Regions from separate parts of the Enterococcus sp. AAFC-DPL-5146 genome, predicted to be linked through region 1. Evidence: predicted binding sites of a transcription regulator. Region 1 holds the regulator's gene; each other region holds the start of a gene.

The links. Region 1 encodes LexA, which represses DNA repair genes until DNA is damaged. Its sites were predicted from a motif close to CNAACANNTGTTNG; they were not measured.
Region 2: uvrB (excinuclease ABC subunit UvrB) is a predicted target of LexA. The motif match lies at 2,856-2,869, and genes of this name have one in related genera.
Region 3: AC4BB2_RS04980 (Y-family DNA polymerase) is a predicted target of LexA. The motif match lies at 3,496-3,509, and genes of this name have one in related genera.

What each region holds. Positions count from the first base shown of each region.
Region 1 covers NZ_CM177103.1:1,553,182-1,560,449, reverse strand. The annotation lists gene AC4BB2_RS06975 (ABC-F family ATP-binding cassette domain-containing protein) at 1-1,418, shown strand, start outside; gene AC4BB2_RS06970 (thymidylate synthase) at 1,431-2,378, shown strand; gene AC4BB2_RS06965 (dihydrofolate reductase) at 2,397-2,897, shown strand; gene lexA (transcriptional repressor LexA) at 2,976-3,596, opposite strand; partial or broken gene AC4BB2_RS06955 (IS30 family transposase) at 3,795-4,757, shown strand; gene AC4BB2_RS06950 (histidine phosphatase family protein) at 4,853-5,434, shown strand; gene AC4BB2_RS06945 (MerR family transcriptional regulator) at 5,449-5,877, shown strand; gene AC4BB2_RS06940 (aldo/keto reductase) at 5,901-6,752, shown strand; gene AC4BB2_RS06935 (DUF896 family protein) at 7,115-7,268, shown strand, end outside.
Region 2 covers NZ_CM177103.1:906,465-913,732, reverse strand. The annotation lists gene uvrA (excinuclease ABC subunit UvrA) at 1-670, opposite strand, end outside; gene uvrB (excinuclease ABC subunit UvrB) at 725-2,719, opposite strand; gene AC4BB2_RS04135 (YdeI/OmpD-associated family protein) at 3,261-3,818, opposite strand; gene AC4BB2_RS04130 (alpha/beta fold hydrolase) at 3,818-4,747, opposite strand; gene AC4BB2_RS04125 (amino acid ABC transporter substrate-binding protein/permease) at 5,416-7,268, shown strand, end outside.
Region 3 covers NZ_CM177103.1:1,098,595-1,105,862, forward strand. The annotation lists gene tdc (tyrosine decarboxylase) at 1-645, shown strand, start outside; gene nhaC (Na+/H+ antiporter NhaC) at 790-2,157, shown strand; gene AC4BB2_RS04975 (AI-2E family transporter) at 2,217-3,272, opposite strand; gene AC4BB2_RS04980 (Y-family DNA polymerase) at 3,548-4,846, shown strand; gene AC4BB2_RS04985 (hypothetical protein) at 4,843-5,184, shown strand; gene AC4BB2_RS04990 (YdcF family protein) at 5,238-6,452, opposite strand; gene acnA (aconitate hydratase AcnA) at 7,110-7,268, shown strand, end outside.

The DNA of each region.
Region 1 (7,268 bases):
AAATCGGTGAATTATCAGGCGGTCAAAAAAAACGTGTTAGTTTGGCCCAGGTGCTGATTGAATCCCCTGATCTATTACTTTTGGATGAACCTACCAACCATTTAGACTACGAAGCAATCAGTTGGTTAGAAGGCTATTTAAACAGCTATCGAGGGGCGATTTTGATGGTTACGCATGATCGCTACTTTTTAGATCGGGTAGCAAATCGGATTTTTGAGCTATCTTTTGGTAAACTACATGAATACAAAGGAAACTATGAAGCTTATATCTTAGCGAAAGCTGAGCGTGAACGTGTGGAGCTTGAACAAGAAGATAAACGAAAACAGTTATACAAACAAGAATTAGAGTGGATGCGTGCTGGAGTCCAAGCTAGAGGGACAAAACAGCAAGCAAGGCAAGACCGCTTTCACGATCTGAAAGAAAATCTCCATCAAGTGAATCAAAAAAATCAATTGGAAATAGATGTAGCTACTCAAAGATTAGGAAAAAAAGTATTAGAGATCAAAGATGGAAACTATACGATTGAACATAAAACGATTCTAAAGAACTTTGATATTCTAATTCAAGCAAAAGATCGAATAGGGATTACTGGAAAAAACGGTGCTGGGAAATCCACCTTGTTAAATATTTTGGCTGGTCGTTTGACACTTGAAAGTGGTATTTATTCGATTGGAGAAACAGTGCGTTTAGCTTACTATACACAACAAAATGAAGCGATGGATCCAAACCAAAGAATGATTTCTTATTTACAGGAAGCTGCTGAACAAGTACAACGTACAGACGGCACCAGTATCAGTGTTGCTGAATTATTAGAACAATTTCTTTTCCCTCGTTTTATGCATGGAACAATTATTGGTAAACTTTCTGGTGGAGAGAAGCGTCGCTTGTATTTATTAAAATTGTTAATCAGTCAACCAAATGTGTTATTATTGGACGAACCCACAAACGACTTAGATATCGACACCTTAACGATTCTGGAAGATTATATCCAAACCTTTAGAGGCGCAGTGATTGCTGTCTCTCATGATCGTTATTTTCTGGATAAAACTATGGATAAATTACTTGTTTTTCAAGGTGAAGGCCAAATAACTACTTATTTCGGTTCGATGAGTGAATACTTGACACTCAATAAAGAGCAGTCAAAAAGAACGGTCAAAACCGATACAAAGTCGGTACAACCAGTTGAGAAAAAAGAAAAAACCAAATTGACTTACATGGAGCAAAAAGAATGGGCAACCATTGAGACAGATATTGGACAACTTGAAGAACAAGCAGCAAAGCTGACAGAAGAAATGAATCATCAAGGTGATGATTTTACTAAGCTACAGCAACTTCAAACTGAATTATCAACTGTGGAGCAAGAATTAGAAGAAAAAATGGAACGTTGGGAATATTTGAGCGAATATGCAGAAAATTAGGAGGCAATAACTATGGAAGAAGCATACTTAGCATTAGGCCGCAAAATTTTAGGGGAAGGTCACTTGAAAGAAGACCGAACAGGTACAGGAACACGCAGTATTTTTGGTCATCAAATGCGTTTTGATTTATCAGAAGGATTCCCGCTTTTAACGACGAAAAGAGTTCCTTTTGGTTTAATTAAAAGTGAACTGCTATGGTTTTTAAAAGGGGATACTAATATTCGTTATCTATTACAACATAATAATCATATTTGGGATGAATGGGCTTTTGAGCGCTATATAAAAAGTCCTGATTATCAGGGACCGGATATGACAGATTTTGGTCGTCGGGTTCTGGCAGACGAAGTGTTCAAAGAGAGTTATGAAAAAGAGCATAAAGAGTTTTGTGATAAAATTTTGACAGATGAAGATTTTGCCAGTAAGTATGGTGAGTTAGGAAATATCTATGGTGCTCAGTGGCGCCACTGGGAAACAAAAGAGGGGCATTTTATAGATCAATTAAAAAATGTAATCGATATGATTAAAAAAACACCTGATTCACGTCGTTTGATTGTTTCAGCTTGGAATCCTGAAGATGTTCCTTCTATGGCGTTGCCGCCTTGTCATACGATGTTTCAATTTTACGTAAATGATGGTAAACTAAGTTGCCAGTTGTATCAACGTAGTGGAGATGTTTTTCTAGGTGTGCCATTTAATATTGCTAGTTATGCATTATTAACACATTTAATCGCACATGAAACTGGGTTGGAAGTAGGAGATTTTGTCCATACCATAGGAGATGCTCATTTATATACCAACCATATCGATCAAATGAATGAACAGCTTTCTAGAGAGAGTCGACCATTTCCTACTTTAAAATTGAATCAAGAAAAACAGTCTGTTTTTGATTTTGACATGGAAGATATTGTCATTGAAGGTTATGACCCGCATCCAGCAATTAAGGCACCGATTGCCGTATAATTTGAAAGGAGTTTCCTAATGTTAGCAGCCATATGGGCACAAGATGAACAAGGAACAATCGGTAAAGAAAATCGGTTACCTTGGCATTTGCCAAATGATTTGAAATTTTTTAAACAAATGACTGAAGACAATACAATCGTTATGGGGAGAAAGACTTTTGAAGGAATGGGAAGCCGTCCATTGCCGAATCGTCAAACAATTGTGATGACGAGAGATAAAGACTATCAGGCAGAAGGAGTTAGTGTGCTTCACACTATAAATGAAGTGCTTGACTATGCAAAATCATTTTCTGGTATTACATTTATTGCTGGAGGTTCAGCAGTGTATGAGGATTTTTTACCTCATTGTGATGTGTTATATCGAACGGTTATCCATCATGTTTTTGAAGGGGATACGAAGTTTCCAACTGTTTCTTGGGATGATTGGACAATGATCAACTTAAGTGAAGGAGAGCAGGATGAACAAAATCCTTATGCTTATCAGTTTGAAACATACCAACGAAAAGTTTCAGCAGAGTAAATAATTTGACAAGATACTTAATTATAATAATTGAACTACTAAAAAAACATACTAGTTAATAGTATGTTTTTTGCTGTTTTAAATATGATTGCGATATAATCCAACAACTTTGCCTAAAATGCTCACATTACTTAAAATAATAGGGTCTAAAGCGTCGTTTTCAGGTTGTAAACGAATATGATCGATTTCTTTGAAGAATCGTTTACATGTAGCTTCGTCCTCATCAGTCATCGCGATAACGATATCTCCATTAGATGCATTACTTTGTTTTCGAACAATAACTTGATCACCATCTAATATTCCCGCATTAATCATACTCTCACCTCGAATTGTTAACATAAACAAGGCATTTTCTTCTGATTTTAAATCAGGAGGAAGAGGGAAAAAGTCAGATGCTTCTTCAACAGCTAAGATAGGTTCACCGGCTGTAACTACACCTAACATTGGAATAATCGTCGGTCGAACACCGATTTTTTCTAAACCTTCTGCAGTTAGTTCGATAGCTCTTGGTTTTGTCGGGTCGCGTAAAATCAATCCTTTTTTCTCCAAACGTGCCAAATGACCATGAACAGTGGATGTTGACGAAAGATCAACGGCTTTTCCAATTTCCCGAACGGTCGGAGGATAGCCCTTTAGTTCAACTTGTTCGTATATATATTTTAGTACTTCTATTTGCCTTGTATCTGTACGTTTCACCAAAACCCGCACCTTCTTTCGATTTATAATTTTAGTGTACCATAGTTTTCCAAAGGAATCAAACAAGCGTTCGTATTTTTTGCTAGAACATATAATTTAAGTGCAACACTAAAAATCAAAGGTGAAAAAGCCTGTTATAATGGTGTTGACGAATTATATCAACTAGGAGGTATTCAGCTATGACTTGATACACAACTTACTATACGTGAGTGGGAAATGATCTTTCCTTATCATGGTTTTGGTTTTATTATTCGTAGAATTGGGTGCTTAATCAAAAGAAGTCTTTCAACTGTTATGAGGGAACTTAAGAGGAATACTACAAAGTTTAGAGCATATTCGCCTTCTCTAGCACAAAAATCGTATCATAAGAACAAGCAGAAATGCGAAAGAAAGAGAATCTTGGAACAGTCACCGTATAAGGAAATCATTCGTAAGCTACTTTTTTAAGCCCAATGGTCTCCAGAACAGATAGCGAATAGAATTAACTTAGAGAATAATGAATCTGTTATCAGTTACCCTACTATTTACAATGGTCTATTTGATGAAGGATTTCCTGTAGGAAGTCCTAGAGCACGAAAAATGTTAAGACGAAAAGGAAGAAAATCAGTGAATAAAAGAATCGGTGATCGTTGTGGAAGATTTACTGATATGAAAACGATTCATGAACATCCGACAAAAGCTGAGACTAGAGAAGAATTTTGACATTGGGAGGCAGATACTGTATTAGGACGCTGAGAAAAATCATGTCTGGTCACACTGGTTGATTGAAAATCTCGATTCTTGTTAGCGGGGAGAATTTCTAATAATGATTCAATTTGTGTAAGAGATATGATTGTAAAATTATTATCGCCTCTAAACAGGAAACAACGCAAAACTATTACGCCAGACAGAGGATCAGAATTTGCAAAATATAAGTACTTCAGTAGATTATGTGGTATAGAATGCTATTTTGCAGATCCTTGGTCTCCATGGAAACTTGGAACAAATGAGAATACAAATGGATTGATACGTGAGTACTTACCAAAACGTACAGACATGTCACCTGTTTCAGAAGAGTATATTGAATCAGTCATTCATAAATTAAATAATCGTCCTAGAAAATGTTTAAACTGGAGAACGTCTTATGAGATATTTTATGATAAATCATTATGCTTAATTCAATAATACTGGTTAGATATATTTTTCTCTTGCTATAAAGTGAACTTCAGGGTTTATGATAAGTGTGCATGAAAAAACTCTTTAGGAAAGTAGTTGGTGCTATGATGAAAACATTATATTTGATGAGACACGGCGAAACACTATTCAATCGACAGAAAAAAATTCAAGGTTGGTGTGACTCTCCTCTTACATCAAAAGGAAAGGAACAGGCGATCATTGCAAGGAACTATTTCAAAGATAAAAATATTGTTTTTGATGATGCGTATTCGTCTACTTCTGAGCGTACGTGCGATACTTTGGAATTAGTTACAGATATTTCTTATAGTCGAATAAAAGAACTTAAAGAATGGAATTTTGGTGATTTAGAAGCTGAACATGAATATTTAAACCCGCCACTTCCATATGGGGACTTCTTTGTTACATATGGCGGAGAAAGTGAACAAAAATTTCGAGAAAGAGTTTCTTCTAGTTTATTTACAATTATGAAACAGACTTCAGGAGAAATTATTTTAGGGGTCTCACACGGGGCTTCTTGTCGGCAATTTATGCGAGAATGGCAACACGCAAGTACCGTAGATCAAGAAGAGCGAATCGGAAATTGTTGTATTTTGAAGTTTGATTTTGAGAATGACACATTCTATTTAAAAGAAATCATTAATCATGATTTCTCCATGCTAGAGTAAAGGAGTTTATTGGAATGAACATAAAACAAGTGGCGGATATGTTCAATTTAACAGTTGAGACTATTCGGTATTATGAACGTGTAGGAGTGATTCCTCCTATTAAACGGGACAAGAACGGCTATCGTATATTTACAAAACGAGATTTGAATTGGGTTTTTCTAGCTAAAAGTTTAAGAAATGCTAGGTTATCTATTGAGTCATTAATCGAATTTGCCACACTCTCTCAAATGGAAGGTGATGAGCGACTCGCTCAAAAGGATATTCTTAAAGATCAGTTAAAAGAGTTAGATGAAAAAATCGACGAACTTGCACAAGTTCGTAAGCTGCTGCAATATAAAATTACAACTTATGATGAACATATCGCAAAATTTAGAGCTGGAAATATGTCTGATGATGATATTGAGGAGCTTTGGACAATGAAGCATATGAACAAAGACAACTAATAATGAAATGGAGGAAATAAATAATGCAAACAATTAAACTTAATAATGGAGTGAATATTCCTGTGTTGGGCTTTGGTACATATCAGATAACAGATCCGAAAGAGGCGGAAGAAGCAGTTTATGAGGCTATTAAAGCCGGCTATCGTCATATCGATACTGCGCAATCTTATATGAACGAAGAAGCTGTTGGCCAAGGTATTACTAAGTCAGGTATTTCACGTGACAAGCTGTTTGTTACTACTAAAATTTGGGTTGAAAATGTATCTTATGACGGTGTTATGAAATCGTTTCAAGAATCTCTTGATCGTTTAGGAATGAACTATATAGATTTATTGTTATTACACCAACCTTACAACGATATATACGGTGCTTGGCATGCGATGGAAGAATTACAAGCTGACGGAAAAATCAGAGCAATAGGTGTATCTAATTTTGCTGTTGATCGAGCGGTAGATCTAGCAGAGTTTAATAAGATAACTCCGCAGGTAAATCAAATAGAAATCAACCCGTTCAATCAACAAGTTAAAAATATTCAAGCGTTAAAGGAAGAAGGCATTTTTCCAGAAGCGTGGGCTCCTTTTGCTGAAGGCAAAAATAATATTTTTAAAAATGAACTTCTTATGAGTATTGGAAATAAGTATAATAAGACAGTGGCACAAGTAATCATTCGCTGGTTGCTAGAACAAGAGATTGTCGTTCTAGCTAAATCAATAAAACCAGAACGAATGGCTGAAAATTTGAATGTTTTTGACTTTTCTTTATCTGATGATGATAAGCAAAAAATTGCGAGCTTGAATGAAGGAGGAAGCCAATTTTTCTCTCATGCAGACCCAAAAATGATTAAGTGGATGGCCAGTAGAAAGCTGGATAAATAAAAAAAGAACAGTCGCACTCTTTGAGAATCTAATTCAAAAGTGCGGCTATTTTTTTATAGAAAGGGTCTTAATAGCAATAAATTTTTATATTATCTCACAAGTGTTGCATTTAATTAGACAATTTTAGTGGAAAATATAGTTAAACTTTTTTTATGCCTTAATCAGAAAATGATTACGTAAGAATAACAGATTGTTTTTCTTTTTTATCAAGAATATAGTTGTGTTTTTCAAGCCCATCTTATAAGATAGACATGGAAAGTAAACAGGTTTTGTTAAACAAACTTGTTTGGCTCGTATATTATTATGTTTTTGTCTAGTTTTGTAGAAAAAATTTAGCGTTTTAAAATTTAAGGGGGATAAGCATGTTATCAAGAGAAAAAATGAGCCGAATAAATGAACTTGCAAAAAAAGCAAAAGAAACTTCGTTAACTGAGAAAGAAAAAGAAGAACAAAATATTCTTCGGCAAGAATACTTAGCTGCTTTTCGAGGAGGAATGCGTCATCATATTGAAGGGA
Region 2 (7,268 bases), 650 kb from region 1:
CAAAAGAATCAAACAAACGAGATCTTATGCCTTCTTTGACAACAATACGATCAATAACGATTGCGATATCATGTTTTTTATTTTTCTCCAATTCAGGTGCTTCACTTACATCATAAGTTTCACCATCTACACGCATACGAACGTATCCTTCACGTTGAATCATCTCAAAGATTTTTTTATGTTGGCCTTTTTTCTTTACGATCACAGGTGCTAGTACTTGAATTTTAGTCTTTTCAGAAAGTTCTAGTACTTTATCCACCATTTGTTCAACAGATTGACTAGTAATTTCAGTCCCGTCATTAGGACAAATTGGATGCCCAACACGAGCAAATAATAACCTTAGGTAATCATTGATTTCCGTCACTGTCCCAACTGTTGATCGTGGATTTTTACTAGTCGTTTTTTGATCGATTGAAATCGCTGGACTCAAACCATCGATGCTATCCACATCTGGCTTATCCATCTGACCTAAAAATTGTCTTGCATACGCAGACAGACTTTCTACATAACGGCGCTGACCTTCGGCATATAATGTATCAAAGGCCAATGAACTTTTTCCTGAACCAGATAAACCAGTAACTACGACCATTTTGTCACGAGGAATCGTAACATCTATATTTTTTAAATTATGTGCGCGTGCGCCATGAATGACGATTTTATCATTTGCCATTGCTTCTCTCCTTTTGCTTGTTGTCATTGAGACGAAGTGTCATATCTCTTACTTCTAATCTCCAGCTTTCAATTCCAAAATCGTATCTCTTAAGGTTGCTGCAGTTTCAAAATCTAATGCTTTAGCAGCTTCTCTCATTTCTTGTTCTAATTTCATTAATAAATCAGCTTTTTCCTGACGAGTTAGTTCATGATAAGATTTATCGATTTTGAATGGTTCACCTTTTTCATTCGTCTTAGTAATAGAAATCAACTCACGGATTTCTTTGATGATTGTTTTAGGTGTAATGCCATGTTCTTCATTATATTTTTCTTGAATCGAGCGACGGCGCGCAGTTTCATCAATTGCCTTTTGCATGGAATCCGTCATTTTATCTGCATACATAATGACTCTTCCGTCTGAGTTACGAGCGGCACGTCCGATTGTTTGGATTAATGAACGCTCACTTCTCAAGAAGCCTTCTTTATCTGCATCCAAAATCGCAATCAATGATACTTCTGGTACATCCAAACCTTCACGAAGTAAGTTGATCCCAATTAATACATCAAATTCACCTAAACGTAAATCACGAATGATTTCAGTTCGTTCTAATGTCTTGATATCACTATGAAGATACTTCACTTTGATTCCAAGCTCTTTAAGGTAGTCTGTTAAATCTTCAGACATTTTCTTCGTTAGCGTTGTAATAAATACACGTTGATCCTTTTCCACCCGCTCATGGATTTCACCAACTAGATCGTCGATTTGTCCCATAATTGGTCGAACTTCAATCAATGGATCTAATAATCCCGTTGGTCGAATGATTTGTGGAATAACAGTGTCCGTTTGTTCATATTCATAGGGGCCAGGGGTTGCTGAAACATAAACAACTTGATGAACATGCTTTTCAAATTCTTCTAAACGTAATGGTCGGTTATCCAGTGCACTCGGTAAACGGAAACCGTAATCCACCAACATTTGTTTTCTAGCTCGATCACCATTATACATCCCTCGAACTTGAGGCATCGTAACATGGGATTCATCGATTACTAATAGAAAATCATCTGGAAAGAAGTCAATCAATGTATATGGAGGTTCACCTTCTGAGCGACCATCCATATGACGAGAATAATTTTCAATTCCTGACGTATAACCCATTTCCCTCATCATTTCAATATCATAATTTGTTCGCTGTTCTAAACGCTGAGCTTCTAATAATTTATTCTCATTACGAAGAACTTTTAAACGACCTTCCAATTCTTCTTGAATTTGCGAAATCGCCTGTTCCATATGGTCTTCATTTGTCACAAAGTGAGTCGCCGGGAAAATAGCCACATGTTCTGTCTCACCAATGATTTCACCTGTTAAAGCATCCACTTCTCTGATTCGTTCAATTTCATCTCCAAAAAATTCAACTCTTAAGGCATGTTCATCCCTTGATGCCGGGAAGATTTCTACCACGTCACCACGTACACGGAAACGGCCTCGTTGAAAGTCAATGTCGTTTCGTTCAAATTGAATATTCACCAGACTTGTCAATAACTGATTACGATCCATCTCCATTCCTACACGAATAGAAACGACTTGTTCACTATATTCTTTAGGATCACCTAATCCAAATATACATGATACAGAAGCAACAACTATAACATCATTTCGTTCTAATAATGAACTTGTTGCTGAATGTCGTAATTTATCGATTTCATCATTAATACTGGCATCTTTTTCTATATATGTATCACTAGAGGGTACATAGGCTTCAGGTTGATAATAGTCATAGTAACTAACAAAATACTCGACCGCATTATTTGGAAAGAATTCTTTAAATTCTCCATAAAGCTGTCCAGCTAAAGTCTTATTATGGGCAATGACCAATGTTGGTTTGTTCACTTCTGTTATCACATTGGAAATTGTAAATGTTTTCCCAGTTCCTGTAGCACCAAGCAAAATTTGCGCTTTTTCTCCACCTTCGACACCTTCAACTAACTTTTTGATTGCTTCTGGCTGATCTCCATCTGGCTTGTATTTTGATACTAAGTCAAATGTATTGGAGGTCTCTCTTTCTATCATCCAACATCCTCCTCTTAGTCTATTTGATTGTTGATTTGGCAAAATAATTATTATTTTGTTTTAATCATTTGATCTATTTAATAGGAAACTTCTTCTATCAAATATAGAAAAAGTATCTAAAAATATTTTACCATACCGAACATATTTTCGCTAGTTCTACAGTGGATAGCAATTTATGCACAAAAAAATAAATGTATGGATAAAAAAATATAAGAAAAATCCTTACTCTATAAAAAACTCATTAGAGAAACTAAGTGTTGCTATTTCTCATCTAGAATTAGAACAGCTTCTCTTAAACAAGCAGCGAATAAGCAAGTATAGATAGAATAAGTCGAAGATTATATCAATTAATACAACAAAGATACGCCTCAAAGAAAACTAAAAGACATGCTCTCAAAAGAATTTTAGGGTCCATGCCTCTTAAGCTTTTATTTAATGTCTATTCATTTAACAACGTTTATTTCTTTTTTTGATTGATGTAACGAACGACATAATCTCTTATTTACGACCGTCTCAGCGGAAATAAAGCAAAGTGAACAAACTAGAATCTTAACATCTTTCCCTCTTCCCATGAATCAATTAATCGATTCAGTCTTCTTAGTCTGGTCTCTTCTTTTTTTGCACTCATTACCCACCAAATAGAATCTCTTTTGTAAGAAGGCGAAAGTTGATTGAAAAATTCCCAAGCACTTGGATTTTTTCTGATTTTATCCTCATATTCTTTCATTAGAATAACGTTTCTATGGGCTGATGAATACCCTACTTGATCATTTCTTTGATTGAAAACAGCCAATCCTTCCGGTCTCATTTGATTGAGTTCTATCAGTTTATATACCTTTTGCACATTAATTCTACTCCAGAGACTATTAGACTTACGTGGAGTAAAGCGAATTTTATAGCTAGCTTCATCAACTGTTTTTCGTATCCCATCAATCCAACCAAATGACAGCGCACAATCTACTGATTCAGACCAAGTAAGACTTGCTTTATTGGTCTTTTTCTTAAAAAAAACTACCCAAATTTCACTAGTTGTTTGATGATGAATAGCCAACCAATCAATAAATTCTGTTTGATTACTAAAAAATAGGACTTCACTCATTATTCCAACCATTCCAAAATCATTTGATTAAGCTCAGCAGGTCTTTCTTCTTGGATCCAATGGCCAGTGTTTAAACTCTTAATGTCTATGTTAGGTACAAAGTCTTTTATGTTTGGAAGTGGCGGGATACTATCTTTCTCCCCATAAACCATCAATGTTGGCTGATGAAGAATAGGAGAGACATCAGCTAATAAATGCCAATTACGATTTAGGTTTCTGTACCAATTGATGCTTGGAGTGAAACCTGTTTTATTGAAACCTGAGATATAAACAGAAAGATCCTCATCACTCATAACAGCTTCACCTAAAGGCTTGGTTGCTTTGGCGAGATTAATCATTTCCATTCCCTCACTAAGACCTTGTGATGGCACATTCTTTCGATATAAGTTATGGAGAAATTGTGACACATTTTCGTCTAATATTGCATCTGCAACACCTGGTTGTTTGTTAAAATGAACAAAATAGTACTCATCTCCAAACACTTCTTCCATAAAATCAAGCCAAGGTTTCTCACCTCGAATTTGGTAAGGCAAACATAAGTTAATCATTTTACAAACACGTTCTGGATGCAGTAAAGCCATGCTCCAAACAACACTTGCCCCCCAATCATGGCCTATAAAAATAGCATCTTTGTATTCATAGTGATCCAATAAAGCTACAAGATCACCTGTTAAATGTTCAATATCATATGTTGTGACTTCTTTTGGACAGGAAGATTCCCCGTAACCTCGTTGATTAGGAATAATAACGTGATAGCCTGCTTTTACAAGAGGAGTCACTTGATATCTCCAAGAATAGGCATGTTCTGGCCATCCGTGACAGAGAACGATAGGTCGTCTTCCATTTTTTTGTCCTGCTTCAAAAACCTCTAGCTCCACACCGTTAACTGAAATAAGTGTTGATGTTGGGAATTCATAATTGTTTGTCATTTAATATCCTCCTAATTTTTAAAAGCTAAGCAGGATTGCTTCATTCTGACAGATAAACAGGGAAATCTTAGGATAACTTTTTGTCACAACCGGATTTCAACTTTTTCAAAAAGGCCTTCAATCATCGGAGCTTTAGCTCCTAGGAATTGATGAGATCGTATCAGAGTGTAGCGCTAACCTGCGCAGCTAGATAATTAAAATAAAAATGTCTTACAAGAACAATATTATCATGGAGGTTTGACAACAGTCTGTCAGCTTTAAGAAACTCACTTAACGGTCTTTTTCAGTCATCAATCTGATTTTGGAAGCTATTGTTTGGCGTATTTCTTCTGGAGCTAAGATCTCTATATGTTCTCCAAAAATAAATATGAAGGAGATTATCTTAACTCATACTGTTCTTAGAAAAAAATTTTACGGAAATGTTGCACTAGATTTGACAATTCTAGTAGAATAGCTTGCATATACGCAATTTCTATTAATTTACACTTTATTACAGAAATAAAATTAATTATGATGAGCTTTAATCATATTCCACCTTCAAAATGTGATGTTTTCTTACATAGAATGTTAGGAAATGATTTTTTTTTAATTTTATCCTATTGAATGACTTGTGCTTTTGCCTTTTTTTACTATATAATTATCCAATATGCAAATATAGGAGGTATTTTATGAAAAGGAAACACTTTTTACTTTCATTCATTGTAATGATGGCAAGTCTACTAACATTTACACTTGGACAGTCTGTTCAGGCTGAGGAAAAAACATATAATATAGGAACAGATTTGACTTTTGCTCCCTTTGAATTTCAAGACTCTAAAGGAGAATATATTGGGATAGATATTGATTTACTAAATGCTATCGCGAAAGATCAAGGCTTTAAAGTAAATCAAAAACCATTAGGCTTTGATAGTGCTATCCAAGCCGTTCAATCAAATCAAGTAGATGGTATGATCGCTGGTATGAGTATTACAGATGAACGGAAAAAATCATTTGACTTCTCTGATCCATACTTTGATAGTGGTCTGCAAATGGCTGTCAAAAAAGGTAACGATACAATCAAAAACTATGAAGATTTAAAAGGAAAAACCGTAGCAGCTAAAGTTGGCACAGAAAGTGCAACTTTCTTAGAAAAAAATCAAGACAAATATGGTTATACAATCAAAAATTTTGACGATGCTACAGGTCTTTATCAAGCACTTGAAAATGGTGAGGCCGATGCTATTTTTGATGATTACCCTGTTTTAGGTTATGCCATAACAAATGGGCAAAAACTACAATTAGTTGGTAAAAAAGAAACTGGCAGTTCATATGGTTTTGCTGTTAAAAAAGGACAAAATAAAGAATTACTTGAAAAATTCAATGCTGGCTTGAAAGAGTTGAAAAGCTCTGGTAAATATGATGAGATTGTAAATAAATATATTTCTACTGGAACTGAACCTGACAATGATAGCAAAATGAAAAAAGTTCAACCTAAAAAAGATACTTATGTGATTGCTAGTGATTCTACTTTTGCGCCATTTGAATTTCAAAATGCAGATGGTAAATATGAAGGAATCGATGTTGATTTAGTTAAACGAATCGCTGAATTGCAAGATTTTAATATCGAATTCAAGTTTATTGGTTTCAGTTCAGCTGTTCAAGCTGTAGAATCTGGTCAAGCTGATGCCATGATCGCGGGAATGACGATTACAGATGAACGTGAAAAATCATTTGACTTTTCTACGCCTTATTTCAACAGCGGCATTCAAATCGCTGTCAAAAAAGGAAATGATTCAATCAAATCATATGATGACTTAAAAGGCAAAAAAGTTGGCGCTAAAATCGGAACAGAAAGTGCTGATTTCCTTGAAGCAAACAAAAGTAAATATGATTACTCAATCAAGTATTTAGATACAACTGACGCTCTATACAGCGCTCTTGAAATCGGTGAGATTGATGCAATGATGGACGATTATCCTGTAATCGGTTATGGCGTTGCTCAAAAACAACCTTTAACAACACCTATCCCTCGTGAAGAAGGTGGAAAATACGGTTTCGCTGTTAAAAAAGGTAAAAACCCAGAGTTGATTGAAATGTTCAATGAAGGTTTAACTGAATTAAAACGAACAGGCGAGTATGATGAAATCATCGGAAAATATGTAAAAGATGGTGCTTCAGAAAATAAAGTTGATGAATCAACATTTGTTGGCATGATCCAAAACAACTGGAAACGTCTACTAAGTGGTTTATGGATGACTATTCAACTAACATTGATTTCATTTATTTTAGCTTTAATCGTTGGTGTAATTTTCGGATTATTCAGCGCTTCTCCAACAAGAGCGTTACGTGTGATTTCTACGATTTATGTTGACATCATTCGCGGTATTCCTTTGATGGTTTTAGCCTTCTTTATTTACTTCGGCTTACCTGGTATTTTGGGATTCAATATTCCAGTTTTCCTTGCCGGAATCATTACACTAACATTAAACGCTAGTGCTTATATCTCTGAGATTGTTCGAGGAGGAATCAATGCCGTACCTGT
Region 3 (7,268 bases), 450 kb from region 1:
AAAGATATTCGTATGCGTGACGTAATTTCTTACTTTGCTACTTATGTATTTGAAAAAGGCGCAGATATTCCAGCCTTACTTGGTGCTTATATTCTTGAAGGATCAAAAGCCGGGGCAACAGCTGCAGCAGTTTGGACAGCTCACAAAGTCTTGCCGTTAAACGTAACAGGTTACGGTAAATTAATGGGTGCAAGTATTGAAGGTGCCTATCATTTCTATCACTTCATCGATGGATTAGAATTTAAAGTTGGTGATAAAACAATTGAAATTCATGCTTTAACAAAACCTGATTTTAACATGGTAGATTATGTATTTAACGAAAAAGGCAATACTGATCTTGTGAAAATGAATAAATTAAACCATGATTTCTACGATTATGCATCTTATGCAAAAGGTGGATTATATAACAATGAATTCATCACTTCACATACAGATTTTGCCATTGAAGAATACGGTCATAGCCCATTTGAATTTGTAAATAGCTTAGGTTTCTCTCGTGCTGAGTGGGAACGTGCAGACAAAGTAACAATTTTGCGTGCGGCAGGTATGTCTCCATATATGAATGACAAAGAAGTTTTTGATGAATATGCAGAAAAAATTAAACAAGCAATTCAAGAAAAATTAGAAGCAATCTATGCTGAATAAATAACGAAAGTGTCAATTGTTCGTAGTTAAGATAGTAGTGCTAAGAGGTAAAGTTAGTCATTTAACTTTACCTCAGTCGCTACTGTTAAATAATTGAGATGCATCAATGATAGCTATCTCTATAAAAAATGTGAGGAACGACCTATGAAAAAATATCAAGTGAATTTTAACGAAGCAGTTTTTTTATTAATAACATTATTGTTGATGATCGGTATTAGTATTATTGGTTTAGGTATTCCAGCTCATGTTGCCATTTTAATTGCTATTGGTTATTTACTCTTATTTGCTGTCTATAAAAATTTTTCTTGGGATTTTATTCATGATGCACTGATAGAAGGAATTTCTTCTGGCATTATTCCAATATTGATTTTTATTTTGATTGGTGCTTTGATCAGTGTTTGGATTGCTGGCGGAACGATTCCAACAATTATGGTTTTAGGATTTTCTTTCTTATCTGTGAAGTATTTTATTCCGACTGTTTTTTTGATTTCCGGCATTGTTGGCGGAGCTGTAGGTAGTTCGTTTACGACGATTTCAACGATCGGGATTGCTTTTTTAGGAATGGGGAGTTTAATTGGTATTGATTCATCGTTAACAACGGGAGCAATTGTTTCAGGTGCTTTTTTAGGTAATTCGATTTCGCCACTTTCGGATACTGTTAATTTAGCAGCTGCGATTTCAGAAGTTGATTTATTTACGCATTTAAAAAATACATATAAAACAGCTTTTCCGGCAGCAGTTCTATCATTTGGTTATTTCTTAGTGATGGGATTAAATAATGACGGAGCATTAGACAGTACGAGTATTCATGATATTGTGAATACACTGAATGAGCATTTTACGATTTCAGCAGTGGCCATTATTCCTTTAGCAATTCTTTTTGTTTGTGCATGGAAGAAGATTCCTGCGATTCCCACATTATTGCTGAGTATTAGCATATCTATTCTTTTGATGTTCATTACAAATACACATTTTTCATTTGTGGAGACAGCTAATATGCTTCAAAATGGATTTGTGTCTCATACTGGAAATAATCAAGTGGATGAACTGCTTTCAAGAGGTGGTATTCAAAGTATGATGTGGTCGGTATCATTAATTATTCTAGCTCTAGCATTAGGTGGCTTGTTGGTAAAAATGGAGATCATTGACTGTTTACTTGATCGGTTTGAAACAGCGATTAATTCTCGTCAAAAGCTGATTCTTATTACAATGATGAGTTCAATCGGTATTAATGTACTGATTGGTGAGCAGTACTTATCAATTATTTTGCCTGGAAAGTCTTTTATCAATAAATTTAAAGAAAAAAAAGTTCCTTTGACGTTGTTGTCTAGAGGATTGAATGATGCAGGTTCAGTTGTGAACCCTCTGATTCCTTGGGGCGTGAGTGGAGTTTTTATTTCAGGAACCTTAGGAGTTGCAACGGTAAATTACTTACCTTATGCAGTATTTTGTTATGTTTTGCCATTACTATCAATTTTAGTCACATTTTTAGGAAATAAAAAGCAAAAATAAGCATAAATAAAAAATACAACGCTATTCATTTTAGAATAGGTTGTATTTTTTTGAGAAGATTAATCCAATCGTTCTTTCTTCTTTTTAATTGCTGGGAGTTTTTTTAAAGGTCGAATCGCTTTAACTTTTAAAATATCTAAAAAGAAGGTAAAAATCGGAATACCGACAATCAGTCCCCAAACACCAAATAATCGTTCGCTGATTAACAAAATAACGAAAGTATAAAAAATCGGTAGATCCGTTTTACTAGACATAAATTTAGGGTTCAATACATAAGACTCAAATAGATGAACGACAATAATCACAACTAAAATATAAATCACATCATTAATACCGCCTTGGGAGTATGCAATAAAACTTAATGGGATACAAGAAATTATTACTCCAGCTACAGGAATCAAACTTAAAATGAAAATCATAATTGCCAGACTTGGCAACTGAGAAAATCCAATTAGAGCTAAACAAATAGTGGTAATAGCAGTATTCACAACGGCGATAAAAAATTGGGCTTCCATCACAACACCAAATGTATTAACAAACTTATCCGCAAAAAAGTAGATATCTTGGAAAAACCAATCAAAATCACTTTTTAAAAATAACTTAGAAAATTCTGCCATCTGCTTTTTCTCGATCATAAAGAAGAAACTTAAAATGAAGGAGAGAACAAAAGAAAGCCCAATTGATCCAATATCCTGAATATAACGTAAAATCATGCTGGCGCCATTTTGAATTTGTGCCGTTAGATTTGATTTGGCTATATATTCATTGATAACCATTAACAGCTGATTATGATCATCGGTTGGATTTTGATAAAACTGTACAACAGAATTATACATTTGCAAGGACTGGTTTATAAGTACTGGAACGTACTTTGTAATAGCTAGATAAACTAAGAAAACAATCAAAGAATAGGTTGCTACAACAAGTACAAAAGAAGGTATTTTAATAAATCCTTGAATAAATTTTACAAAGTGAAGCGCTAAAAAAGTAAAAATAAACGTTAATAGAATCATTGTAATCATGCTTCTAGCAAGATATAAAACGAAAATAACTGCAGCTAAAACAAAAAAACGTCTGAGGCGTTCGTTTTGAAGAAATTTTTCATAGATGGTCACACACATCACTCCTAATAAATAATGGTCTAAGGTTTTTCATTTGCAAATCAGATCCCAATGCTAGCTCTAAATAAGTACTGTTTCTCAGAGTAGTGATGTTGCTTGAACAGAAAAATCCTATGAGATAACTATAATGCTTTTTCCCTTTTTTTGATAGCAGTTTAAGCAATAATGTTATTTTTTTTACAATTATAATTTTAAAAAGTTGTTCCCCTTTACAAAACAAACATACGTTCGTATAATTAGCTATGGAATAAATCAAGGAGAGGATAGCGATGTTTTTTGATTATGAAAAAGAACCTAGAAGAGCGGTTTTTTGTATCGATGTAAAATCATTTTATGCTTCGGTTGAATGTGTGGCCAGAGGATACGATCCACTTGAAAAAATGTTAGTGGTAATGAGTCATGCAGAAAATACTGGTGGCCTAGTCCTAGCTTCTTCTCCAAAAGCGAAAGAAGTTCTTGGAATTACTAATGTAACAAGGAAATATGATGTGCCGAATCATCCAGAATTAGTAGTAGTTCCACCACGGATGAATGAGTACATCAAGGAAAATATGAAGATCAATGAAATTTATAAAGAATTTGTATCAGAAGAAGACTTACATATTTACTCAATCGATGAATCTTTTTTAGACGTAACAGCCAGTTGGAAATTATTCGGGCGAACGCCAATAGAATTAGCCAAACTAATCCAGCAAAGAATCCGAAAGGAAACAGGTCTATATATTACGATTGGTATTGGAGACAATCCATTGTTAGCAAAATTAGCCATGGATATTGAAGCGAAGCATAATAATGAATGTTTAGCTGTATGGCATTATGAAGATGTTCCTGAAAAAGTTTGGACGATTGAACCAATGACTGACATGTGGGGAATAGGTCATCGATTAGCGAAACGATTAAACAACTTAGGCATTCGTTCCGTGTATGATTTAGCCCATGCAGATATAAATAGCTTGAAAAGAACTCTTGGAATCATTGGTGAACAGCTCTATGCGCATGCTCACGGTATTGACCGCAGTCGTTTAGCTGAAAAATATATACCGGAAGAAAGATCTTATAATAATTCTCAGATTTTGATGCGAGATTATCTAAGGCAGGATGAGATTGAAGTAGTGATTCGAGAAATGGCAGATCAGGTGGCAGCCAGACTTAGAAAAGCTCGCTGTCAGACAGAGTGTGTTCATTTATCAATTGGTTTTTCAAAAGCAGCTAAGAGGGAAGGAACAGGTTTTTCAAGGCAAATGAAAATACCTTTAACAAATAGCAGTAAAGTGTTGGGTGAATACTGTCTAATGATATTCAGACAACATTGGCATGGAGAAGAAGTACGACATATTGGAATTACTTATTCCAAACTGAATTACAATACTTATGTACAACTAGATTTATTTCATGAACCAGATGAACAATTGAAAGAACTAAAATTAGATCAGCTAATTGACGATATTCGTCAGCGTTTTGGCTACGTTTCATTAGTTCACGCAAGTTCAGTATCATCTGGTGGTACAGCAATTTCAAGAGCATCACTGGTTGGTGGTCACGCTGGGGGAATGGAGGGCTTACAATGAGGAACGAACGAGATTATTATTTTGAACAGTACCAAGATCGAAAAATGAAAAAATGGGCAGGCTTTTATTTGTCTGAACATACAGCAATCATTGAACAAGAGAAGAAAAGAAAACCGCCTGAAAAGAAAACACAAATGAGTTGGGCTGAAATCGATGAAGTTTTAGCCCAAGCTTTTCAACGTCATGCTGAAGTAATCATCCAAAAAGAAGAATTGGATAGCGAGGGTAATTACGGAGCAGACATTATAGGGCAGATTCAAGGTCATGATGAATTAGGTATTTATGTGGCTGGTCAAAAGATTGGCTACGATGAGATTCGTCATGTACAGCTTCATTAAAACAAAAAAACATCTGACTTAAAAACAATCGTTTAAAGTTAGATGTTTTTTATTTAATTGTGAGAGACAAGGAAGAACTCAGCCAGTGCTAATAGAATCATTATTAAAGTAATTAGACCGCAAATAATTAAATGGCGACGTTTATGCATCATTACAATGGCAATAAATTCTCTTAAAAAAGCATTTGGCAGAAAATAAAAAGCTGTTTTCGCACCGATTCCATTAGCATCTAGATGAGCCATTTTAGCAAAGAGACCAGCTCGAAATAGATGGAAATTATTGGTAATGAAGATTGCATGAAAATCAGTGCCACCAAAAGCTTGTTCCATGATTTCTTTAGAAAATTTCATATTTTCCAAGGTGTTTTTAGAATTTGTTTCAACTAAAATATCCGTCTCAGGAATCCCTTTTTCTATGGCATATTGCTTCATAGCAATACTTTCAGCAATATGTTCGTCATCACCTTTACCGCCAGACATAAGGAGTTTAGGTGGATTTAACGTTGCTCGAGATTGAGCTTTGTAAAATTGAATCGCTTTTTCAATACGTTTACCTAAAAGTGGAGGTACTGTCTTCCCATCAATCAATCCGGAACCTAAAACGATAATGAAATCTTGATTGTATTTTGGTTGATTAAATTGATAAATGATGGAAATGGTTAGAAAGTTATAAAAAACAATTGAAAAATAAAACATTGATAAGGGTAAAATCCCGAACAAAACAGAAGCCCACGGTGGTAAAACTCTAGTAGAGTAAAAAGTGAAAATTAAAAACACAGTCAAGCCAATTGCTAAAAGCAAGGTCAATAAGTTGGCGAGAGAATGCCCCTCTTTTCGCAGAACCACAATCGCATTCCAGTACAAGAAAACTAGCAAGGCGTAAAGCCCAATCAATAGGAATAGTAACAAGATAACACCTGTGATTGCTGCTAAAATAGTCAATAATGGGTCAACTGTTCTAATTAATAAAACCCCAAGATAAGTCATACCAACGATCAAAAATAGATTGAATAGCAATCCATTCATCAACCTGCGTTTTTCTTTAAAGTAACAAAAAAGAAAAAGCAATAAAAAAGCTGAAGGGATTAGAAAATAATAGGTGTGCAGTTGAATTTCTAAATAAATAACATAGAAGATAAAGCACAATGAAAACCAGAGTAATTCAAAAAATTTACAATCTTGGTATCCTTTTTTTAGTCGCCATTTCGGAATCATAAATACGCCAATTAGATAAATAATGCCAATGATAATACTAAAATAATTCCCCATAAAAGAACTCCTTAAATAAATAATTTCCCTATCAGTATAACTAAAAATAAGAGAAAAAAATACTATAAAGTCTAGGAACTGAAATATAGTTATTATTATGTAAAATAACGGAAAAGATTTATGGAAAGGAATTAATTTCTAGAATGCTTCTTTCCGTTAAATTAACGTTTCTTTAGATAGTTAATTTAATTTTTTTTGTCTTACATGAAAGCGGTAAATACGTCTAGAAAAGGTGTAAATGCTACTTAGTAAATGTCATCTGTTTTTTACGGGAAAAGTAGTTGCTTAACATTTGTTTTTGATTAACTTAAAATGTGAAAAACATGTAATATGGCTAATTTTCCGTAGAGGTATCATTGTTTTTATATTGTAAATCCTTTATTTATAGGTGTTTATTTTTGTGACATGTATATAACATATATGTGTTAATTAATATAACTTTTCTCATCTTCTTAAAGGTTTACAATTACTTATAATGTCGTTATAATGGCTAAAATCAGGTCATGTGTAGGATGAAACTGTATATTACTTATGATTAGCTAGTATTTTTGGAAAAATAAAGTTTGACAGTGACTAAAACGTCAGGCATCTATTTTCTTATTTTCCCATTGATACTGAGCAGTTCTATTCAGTTTTTTTAATTTAGGAGGGATGTTTTTGATTACTAGCAAACAATTGTCAGAAACTTTTTTTGAAATGAATCATCGAAAATACTATTATTATTCATTAGCTTCGTTGGAAACTGAACAGCATCCGTTTGTGGCTAAGTTACCATTTAGTATTCGTGTACTATTAGAATCGTTACTGCGGCAGAAA